3 regions of the Pseudoalteromonas sp. SG43-3 genome follow, and region 1 is predicted to be linked to each of the others. Evidence: predicted binding sites of a transcription regulator. Region 1 holds the regulator's gene; each other region holds the start of a gene.

Region 1 (3,285 bases):
AACTTTCTTCTACTTCCCTAACAAGTTCAATAACACGGCGAATAACTTGACCTGTTAAGTCTTGATAGTCTTGAGCCATTAATACATTTGTCATTAAGTTTTGAAGCTCATCAGTCTTATGATGAGAGTTGTTCATAAACTTATCGATGCTATGGCAAAGTTGCTTAAACTCACCAAGCTCAATCTCGCGGCTCATTAAACGATCCCATGTCGGTTTGATATGAGATATTTCGTCCGCTAACTGTTGGGCTATAGGTAAACTGGCCTCCACTGCATCCATTGTTTTATTAGCCGCATTTTCTGTCATTTCTATAACATAATTAAGCCTCTTTTTAGCATCTGGAATCGCATCTGTCGTTATATCAGTTAAGCGAGTATCAAGCTCAAAACTTTTAAGGGCTTCGTGCAGTTGACGAGTCAACTTTCCAACTTCAGCAAATAATTCAGACTGCTCTTTAGATGCAGCCTCTAAAATCAACTGATTTGCTTTGTCTTGCTCATCATTTTCTAAAAAAACAACGAGCTGACGAGCTTGTTCTAACGTTATTTGAGGCGCAGCTGGTGCTGGCATAAGCCTCTCCCCCATCATTAGCCTAAGCGTTCAAATACTTTTTCTAATTTAGTTTTTAATGTTCCAGCCGTAAATGGCTTAACAATATAACCATTAACACCAGCTTGCGCTGCAGCTATTATTTGTTCTTTTTTAGCCTCTGCCGTTACCATTAATACAGGGATATGTTTTAACTTATCGTCTGCACGTATTGCTCTTAAAAGATCAATACCCTGCATTCCAGGCATATTCCAATCCGTAACTACAAAATCAAACACTTGATTTTGCAACATAGGCAAAGCTGTAGACCCATCATCAGCTTCTTGAACGTTAGTGAAACCTAAGTCACGTAACAGGTTTTTTATAATGCGTCTCATTGTTGAAAAATCATCAACTACAAGAATTTTCATGTTTTTATCCAAAACATCCCCCAGTGAGGTATTAACCTTTGTTTACTTACTACTAATTTATCCAGTCATTGATTTTAGCTTTAAGCTTAATCATCGCCTGACCATGTATCTGACTTACACGCGATTCACTTACATCGAGTATATGTCCTATTTCTTTTAAATTCATTTCATCGTTGTAGTACAAAGAAAGCACCATTGCATCACGCTCTGGTAATGACTTAATTGCACTTAGCAAAGACTCATTAAACCTATCATTTTTAACATTATTAAAAGGTTTATCTTGTGCTAAATCTTGGCCTACAGGAGTAATAACATCCTCATCTACACCAAGGTCTTCAATGCCTAATATTTTACTCGTATTCGCATCATTTAAAATATGATGGTACTCATTGAGCGAAATTTCAAGTTTTTCAGCAACTTCTATGTCCGTTGGTTCGCGGTTCAGACTACTTTCGAGCTCAGTAATTGCTTCTGCAACTTGCCTGTTTTTACGGTGAACTGAACGAGGAGCCCAATCACCACGGCGCATTTCATCAAGCATAGCACCGCGAATACGAATACCTGCAAAAGTTTCAAAGCTTGCGCCTTTTGTTGCATCAAAGTTTTTCGAAGCTTCTATTAAGCCTATCATTCCTGATTGAATTAAATCATCAAGTTGAACGCTAGGTGGTAATCGAGCAATTAGATGACATGCCACTTTTTTAACAAGTGATGCATGCTTCTCAACAATCACATTTAAATTTTGTGTTGATTGATATCCCATAGCTCTATTCACCAGTGTTGTCATAATTAACCGTTTACTAGTTTCTCAATGAAAAACTCTAAATGCCCAGATGGTTGGTTGGGTATTGGCCATTTAACTGCTTTTGTTGCCAGCGTTTTAAACGCAAGAGCGGCTGGCGAATTTGGAAAGAGCTCTACTATTACTTTTTGACGACGTGTTGCTTTGCGCATATTTTCATCATAAGGAACCGTTGCTACTAGCTCCATTGATACATCTAAAAAGCGGTCGGTAACTTTAGATAGCTTTGCAAACAATTCAGTGCCTTCACGCATACTGCGCACCATATTGGCAACAATTTTAAATTTATAAACGCCGTGCTCACGACTTAATACTTTAATAAGTGCGTAAGCGTCGGTGATTGATGTCGGCTCATCGCATACAACAACCATTACATCTTGCGCTGCACGCGAGAAGCTCAGTACCATGTCTGAAATACCAGCAGCTGTATCTACAATTAAAATATCAAATTCGGTATTCAATTCGCTAAACGCACGAATTAGCCCAGCATGCTCAGATGGTGATAATTCAACCATACTTTGCGAACCCGATGTAGCGGGTACAATTTTAATTCCTGCAGGGCCTTCAACTAAAATTTCATCAAGCTCACATTCACCAGACAAGACATGTGACAAGTTACGCTCTACACGTAAACCAAGCATCACATCACAGTTTGCTAAACCCAAGTCAGCATCCAGCACTAATACTCGATTACCTTGCTGCCCAAGTGCAATAGCTGTATTTAGAGAAACATTTGTTTTCCCTACTCCACCTTTACCACCGGTTACAGCGATAACTTTTACGCCGTTGTTATTGTTTTGACTCATTTTGCGCAGGCCGCTTGCTTGATCTAATACTGTGTTAATCATACATCCCTACTGTGCTTGGCGCCACTGCTTGGTGCCTTGAATGTTGTTCTTTTGTTCTTTTTAAATATAATTGCTCAGCCTTTTTAACTAGTTTCTCAGCATTTGCAACACGAATATCCTCTGGTACTCGTTGACCATTAGTAAGATACCCTATTGGAAGGCGATTTTGAATCGCAATACTAATAATCTCACCCAAACTTAATGATTCGTCTAACTTAGTGAAAATACAGCCACTTAACTGTACTTTTTTAAAGTGACGTACAGTTTCTTGCAATACATTAATTTGTGCTGTCGCGCTAAGTACTAAGTAGCTGCGAATATCTACACGTTGGTTACGCATTAACGTGTTTAATTGCTCAGTTAAACGTAAATCTCGCTGGCTCATACCTGCTGTGTCAATTAATACTAGACGTTTATTTCGTAAATGATATAAAACTTCAGCTAATTCATTAGCATCTTTAACTTGCTTAACACCACAACCAATAATACGACCATATGTTGCAAGTTGTTCATAAGCACCAATTCTGTATGTATCAGTGGTTATTAACGCCACTTTATCGGCACCATATTTTTGTGCGCCTAGAGCTGCAAGCTTAGCAACAGTCGTTGTTTTACCCACACCTGTTGGACCCACTAACGCATATACACCACCTTGGCGAAGTATTTCATTATTGG
Region 2 (3,285 bases), on a different contig from region 1:
GTACTGACTAATCGGCTCTGCTAATATCGGAAAGTGCGTACACCCTAGTACAAGTACATCTATTGTTTTATCTATATGTAGTTCATCAAGTACTTGATACAACTTATTTGTATCTAAAGAGCCTGTAAAAAAGCATTCCTCAGCTAACGTTACTAATTCAACACTGCTATACAGATTAACGATCACATTACGTGCATGTTCAGCAATTAATGTTTTTGTGTATGAACTGGCGACCGTTGCCGGTGTGGCTAATAAGCCAATATGATTTGAACGTGTTAACTCTGCTGCAGGTTTTATTGCTGGCACAACACCTACTATAGGAATATCCGTAATTTGGCGAACAGCGCTGAGTGCAGATGTAGAAGCTGTATTACACGCTATTACAATTAAATCGACGTTAAGCGTGTTGGCTTTGATGAAATGAATAAGTGAACATAATCGGTTAATTATAGTTTGTTGGGATTGAGCACCATAAGGTAGTAATGCATTATCCATAAAATAGCTGTACTGAGCATTGGGGATACTTTGCTTGATATGTTCAAGTACAGTAGTTCCACCAATACCTGAATCAAAGACCATTATATGCGCTGACAAACTACCGTTCCTACTTTACTTTAAGATCGGCAGTTTGCCATGAGGTTTTTATAAAAGAAAGTAGTTTAACTTTGCGTGGCTTCTAAATCAGTAAGCCTGTCGGCTGCTGAATTTAACTGATTAAGGTTTTCGAACATAGACTTTGTATAATCTACTAACTTATCTATTTGTTCCTGATCTTGATTTAACCATTGGAGAATGCCAGCTAGCTGATTTTGTAATCCAAGCTCACCCGCTTTTTCAAAAGCATTTTTAAGGTCGTCATTAAAAGGGGCTAACCCTTCTGCTACTTGTTTTTCTGGTGCTGGTTTATATTCTTCATAGCTTTTAACTGTTGCTATTGTTTTTGTTTGGCGTAAATCCATAGAAAAAGCCACCAGCTGATCGCTGTCTAAACTCAGCTCTTGCGCTTGTTCAAATGCTTCATCTAAATCACCACCAAAAAAGGTTTTACTTAAATCTTGTAAGTCTTCCATCATCGCATTAATAGCTTCTTGCTCTTGCTCGTTTAAGTCACCATTTACCGACATCGAAAATGATACCTGTCGAGATTGCGATGATGAGCTTGCAAACGACTCACTATTACTATTTTGCTGATAGCCACTTGCCGATTGAGATTCAAATGCATCAGCAAAGCTAATACTTACCTCATCGCCTTCTGCTGTAGTAAATTTATACTCTGCATTACTCGTCATACTGACGTATTGGGCCTGGCTTATATTTACGCTGGCAGGTTGTGGGTTAAATAACGACTCTTCAAACTTATCCAGCCCATTGTAAATTCCCTCTTTGGACTTATTAATGCCCTCTTCCATGTCATCATTAAATACGCCTGTACCTTTGAGTTCATCAACAGCGTCATCAATCCCTATTTGGACTCCTTTGCGCGCATCGCCTAGCATATCTTTGAGCTTTTCGTCATCAGCGCCGTTAGCTTTTGCTTTATTTACAGCACTACTTACAAAATCGAGTACGTTTTTTACTATTTCATCAAAATCAAATAGTGGTTTATCTGCTTTTTTTTCTGCGATAGGCAATCCAAGCTGCTCAGCCATTTTATCGCCAAGCACCTTTGCGGCCAACTCTCGGCCTCGTTGTTGATAGCTATCTTGAGGAGACGTAATTGTAGGTTGCTGTATATCAGCTTTATTATTGAATTTATTGATGTTGTTGTTTGGCGTAAAGCCATAATTACCTATTTTCATGATTCGTCTCCTAAGCGTGCGTAGTTTATTATCGGCTATAACAACAAAAACTAAAGTACAATGTTCAATAAAACAGCATAAATGCTAGCCAAAACTAGACAAATACGCAGCGCTCCCTACAATAGCGCCGATAAACAGATCTTAGATAAGGTAGTAGCGTTAATGGCAGTTATTAAAATAGATACCACACAGTACCAAGCGCAGTTAAGTGAAAAAGAGCAGCGAATTAGTACGCAGTTTCAACGTTTTGGTGTGGAGCAATTAGAAGTATTTAGCTCAGAGCCAACTAACTACCGCCAACGTGCTGAATTTAGAGTATGGCACGACGGTGATGATCTGTTTCACATTATGTTTGATCAACAAACAAAAGAAAAAATCCGTGTTGATACATTTGACCCAGCAGCGCCTCTAGTAGGTGAAATAATGCAGGTGATGATTGAAAACCTTAAGCCTTGTGAAATATTACGCCGTAAGTTATTTCAAATCGATTACCTATCAACGCTAAGCGGTGAAATTTTAGTAAGCTTGCTTTATCACAAACCACTGGATGATGAATGGTTAAGTGAAATTAAAGCACTGAAAGAAAAGCTTAGCAGTAAATACAAAATTGACTTTATAGGTCGTGCTCGCAAACAAAAAGAAGTACTAGGTGATGACTTTGTAACTGAACGTTTAACAGTTAATGGGCAAGAGCTTATTTATCAACAAGTAGAAAATAGCTTTACTCAGCCTAATGCAAAAGTAAATATTAATATGCTGGAGTGGGCACAAGATTTATGTAAACCACTTAAAAATGATTTACTAGAATTGTATTGTGGTAACGGTAACTTTTCAATTGCATTAGCAGGTTCTTTTAATAAAGTATTAGCGACGGAAATATCAAAATCATCTGTTCACTCTGCTCAATACAACATTGCTAAAAACAACGTAGAGAACTTAGATATTATTCGTATGTCTAGTGAAGAGTTTACTCAAGCAATGAATGGCGAGCGTACTTTCTCTCGTTTAGATGGTATTGATTTAAAAAGCTATGACTGCCAAACCATATTAGTTGATCCACCACGCGCGGGCATGGATGAATTAACGTGTGACTTAGTGGCTAACTACGAAAGCATAATTTATATATCCTGTAATCCTGAAACTCTTGAGCGTGACCTTGATCACTTAACACGTACGCATAACGTTAAGCGCTTTGCTATATTTGATCAGTTCCCTTATACGCATCACATTGAGTCGGGCGTTTTCTTACAGCGCAAATAAATACGTTCAGTAAACGTTACCCATAAAAAAGCTCCTTAAGGAGCTTTTTTTTGTTTTAGCTAAACTTACTTGTTAGCTAAGTAATTTATTAATTTGCTAATGTCTTCAGGTTTAGTAATACCCGACTCACGACCTAGGTTTAATTTGTACTTACCATTTACAATAAAGGTAGGTACGCCACGTAGTGCGCCTTTTTCTTTAAAGTAGTCTTGGTCGCGTTTCATTT
Region 3 (3,285 bases), on a different contig from region 1:
GTACGCTCACCTCGAAACACACGTAATGTTAAATCACGCCAACAAGTTAAACAAAACTACAGCAATAAAAAACAAGCTGTAAAATTAAATAAACCAAAACATGTATTTGCTTTGCAGGTAGCTTCGGTTGACTCAGAGCAAGGTGTGGCTAAAGCATGGCAAGAGCTAAATACTAAAGCAGCACCGTTGTTTAGAGACAAAATATTGACTAACGTAGAAACCGCCAAGATAAACGACAAAATGTTTTACAGACTAAAACTAGGCTCTTACCAAAACTTTAAAAATGCAAAAGCAGATTGTGACGTATTCAAGCTGTATAAACTCGATTGTATAGTAAGTAACTACACCGATAAGCCAGTAAGGCTGTAGCCCGTATTACGTAATATCAATCTGTAATAATACCTAATCAATCTTGGGGATTAAACCTGACGCAATTATCGCTAATAATTTTGATATACGAGTGCACGGAGGCAGTAGCTAGAGCAATACAGCAATAACTAGTGATAGTAATTAAATAATGCAATTTTGTTTTGTTATCAACTCGGTTTTCTTACTTTAAAATAGACTACTTAATTAAAAAGTTGCTATAAATTGGCGCAAAATTTGCTTTGATTTATTATCTTGGTTAGTAGAGTGCATTTTGCAATGCGGTATTTGAAGTCTTGTCATTTAATATCAGTTTTATTCTTATCTTTTTATTTATATGGATGCAGCAGCGCAACTGTAAATAACGAGAGCGTGCAGCATTCTTTAATAACTGATAAACAAGTAAAAGAGTATGTTTCGCAGTGGCACTTACAGCAAGAAAGCATTGGTCGTTTAACTGCTATGGAAGATGATTTACAGCTATTAATTATGGCGTTATCGTCTCAAAGTGAATTAACTGAAAACCCTCCTTTACTCATGCAAAGTAAAATCGATATCACCTATGGTAATCAGCCTTCACAGAATTTGGAACCGACGGCACTAAATAACACTCCCGAAGTAAAAACACCAAACTTACAAAATTCAGAACTCACCTTAACAGATGAAACTAAAATTGGAGCACAGCTTGGTTGGTATTTAAAGCCTGAGCTTGTTAAAGCAAGAGTCGAAAAGCTTAAGCAATTATATCCCAGTGCATTTACTCAATTTAACTTTACTATGTTTGAACGTAAAAATAATAATATGACTTTGTATGGATTACGTGTAGGTCCATTTAAAAACGATGCTCAAGTAAGTGCGTTTTGTTATTTAGCTAATCAGCTTGCTCAAGTATGTAATATTGCTGCTTTTGTCGGAAAACCAATATAATTAATAAATTAGGCCTTTTAAACTTATATAGTATTAAAGTATTTGTACTAATAGTCGATACTAACTATAGTTGGGCAAATATTTGATAAAGCCCATTTTCTTATAAGGATTTAGCATGAAGTTTTATTTATCTGCATTAGCTGTAGCCACCGTGGTCAGCTCGTTTAGCACTTATGCTGCTACAGAGTCATTTGAAGCGAAAGTAACAGTACAAAATGCTGTAGTACTCACAAAAGATAACGATTTAAATTTTGGTACTATTCGTGCTATTTCAGATCCATTAGGCGCCGAACAAGCAACGCTGACAGTTAATCCTGATCCAGCTGCGAGCCCTGTTACTTCACAAGATAATCCAACTGGTAACGCTGCGAGTATCTCAATAATTGAAGGTGGTGAAGCGGGTGCTTTCAGTGTGTCAGATGTAGTACCAAACTCTATTTTAACCATTAGCGACCCAGTAAATACTTTAATACTACCCTTAGCTGGCCAAGGCTTAAATGAACCTGATTTTACTGTAGATGCTTGGACTTACTTTATAACGAGCGGAACAAATGCAGGAGCGCTTTATACGCAGGGTACTCCTAACCTACAAGCTGGTGCTGATGGCGCTGTATCATTTAATATAGGCGCGACTCTTTCTACTTCATCAAACGCATCAAGTGTTGATTACCCTGATGGTGAGTATTCTGGTAGCTTTAATATTGAAGTGTCATATTAATTAGTGTTTAAACAAACAATGCGCTTTTTGTATGTTTCTGCTTGGCTTTCGTTAATGTTTAGCGAGCAAGCCTATAGCGCAAGCATACAACAAGAAGCGCTTAATTTTGGCACTTTAGTTATCCCTCAAAATAATACTTTAAGCTCTATCACGATTAACCACAATGGTGAAATAACCACATTTGGTAGTATTTACGTATTAACTGAGGGGAATCCCGCAGAACTTTTATTTACCGATTTACCTCCGCTTACTCAAATATCGTTTAATAAAATGAGTGACTCTACATTGCAAAGTGAAGTACTTGGAGCTAATAGTGCCAAGTTTTCGGTTGTATTAGTGGATTTACCAAGCACGCAAACTAGCGATGAATTTGGAGATCTTTTACTCAAAGTAGGTGGCCGTTTAATAACGACAGGGACTAGCCAAAGTTACTTAGATGGTAGTTTTATTACTGACACCCAATTAGAAATTACGATTGATTACTAAAGGAAAAACATGCTTTATAAAGTTGTAGTGCTGCTCGCACTGAGTGTATGTATTTTAGGAAAAAATGCATACGCAAATTTACTTATCTCTCCAACCCGTATTAGTTTTGATGAACGTCAACGAACCGCTAAAGTTACCGTAATTAATACGGGGGATGAATATCAAACATATCGTGTTTTATGGAGTGAGAAGCAAGCGCAACCTAGCGGTGGCTACATACAGTTGGCAGAGGCTACAAGCGAAAGTTTAAGTTCAATGGCACGTTTGTCACCAAAACAAATGCGTTTAGCACCTGGTGAAAAACAAACAGTAAAAATAGCAATACGTAAACCTAAAGGTCTAGCTTCTGGTGAGTACCGCTCTCATCTTCTATTTCAAGCATTGCCTGGTGAAAATACTAATAAAACAAGCTCAATAAAAGTTAATATGATTATGAGCTACAGCATTCCTATTTTGTTACGTAAAGACATGAAAGAGCCAGAAGTTGCCATAGAACAAGCTAAGCTAGTGCTAAATGAAAGCAATCAACGTCCTCAGTTTTTATTGAATATAAAACGAGAAGGTAAGTTTAGTAGCTACGGTAAATTAAGTGCTTACTTTGTTGATAGCAATAACGAGCAAGTTAAAATTGCAGAAATTGGTAATTTAAGTATTTATCCAGAAGTGGATAATGCGTTTGTAACCCTTAGTTTATTTAGTGACAAAAATTTAGATAAAGCAGGAAAAGTCATTTTTAAATATGAAGGCAGTCAAGAATATAAAGACCTTACATTTGCACAATACACTCT

What was found. Region 1 encodes FliA, which starts transcription of late flagellar genes. Its sites were predicted from a motif close to CTAAAGNTNNNNNNNNNNNNGCCGATA; they were not measured.
Region 2: a site for FliA is predicted at 1,829-1,855, ahead of H5157_RS19720 (DUF5610 domain-containing protein). Genes of this name have one in related genera too.
Region 3: a site for FliA is predicted at 1,327-1,353, ahead of H5157_RS01735 (DUF4402 domain-containing protein). Genes of this name have one in related genera too.

The regions. Positions count from the first base shown of each region.
Region 1 is NZ_JACJFC010000007.1:50,221-53,505, reverse strand. Features, by position in the region: gene H5157_RS08065 (protein phosphatase CheZ) at 1-571, opposite strand, end outside; gene cheY (chemotaxis response regulator CheY) at 589-972, opposite strand; gene H5157_RS08055 (RNA polymerase sigma factor FliA) at 1,013-1,723, opposite strand; gene H5157_RS08050 (MinD/ParA family protein) at 1,750-2,610, opposite strand; gene flhF (flagellar biosynthesis protein FlhF) at 2,603-3,285, opposite strand, start outside.
Region 2 is NZ_JACJFC010000034.1:1,118-4,402, forward strand. Features, by position in the region: gene murI (glutamate racemase) at 1-594, opposite strand, end outside; gene H5157_RS19720 (DUF5610 domain-containing protein) at 660-1,799, opposite strand; gene trmA (tRNA (uridine(54)-C5)-methyltransferase TrmA) at 1,962-3,059, shown strand; gene H5157_RS19730 (thiol:disulfide interchange protein DsbA/DsbL) at 3,125-3,285, opposite strand, start outside.
Region 3 is NZ_JACJFC010000001.1:360,680-363,964, forward strand. Features, by position in the region: gene H5157_RS01725 (SPOR domain-containing protein) at 1-369, shown strand, start outside; gene H5157_RS01730 (SPOR domain-containing protein) at 739-1,293, shown strand; gene H5157_RS01735 (DUF4402 domain-containing protein) at 1,409-2,011, shown strand; gene H5157_RS01740 (DUF4402 domain-containing protein) at 2,015-2,497, shown strand; gene H5157_RS01745 (molecular chaperone) at 2,507-3,285, shown strand, end outside.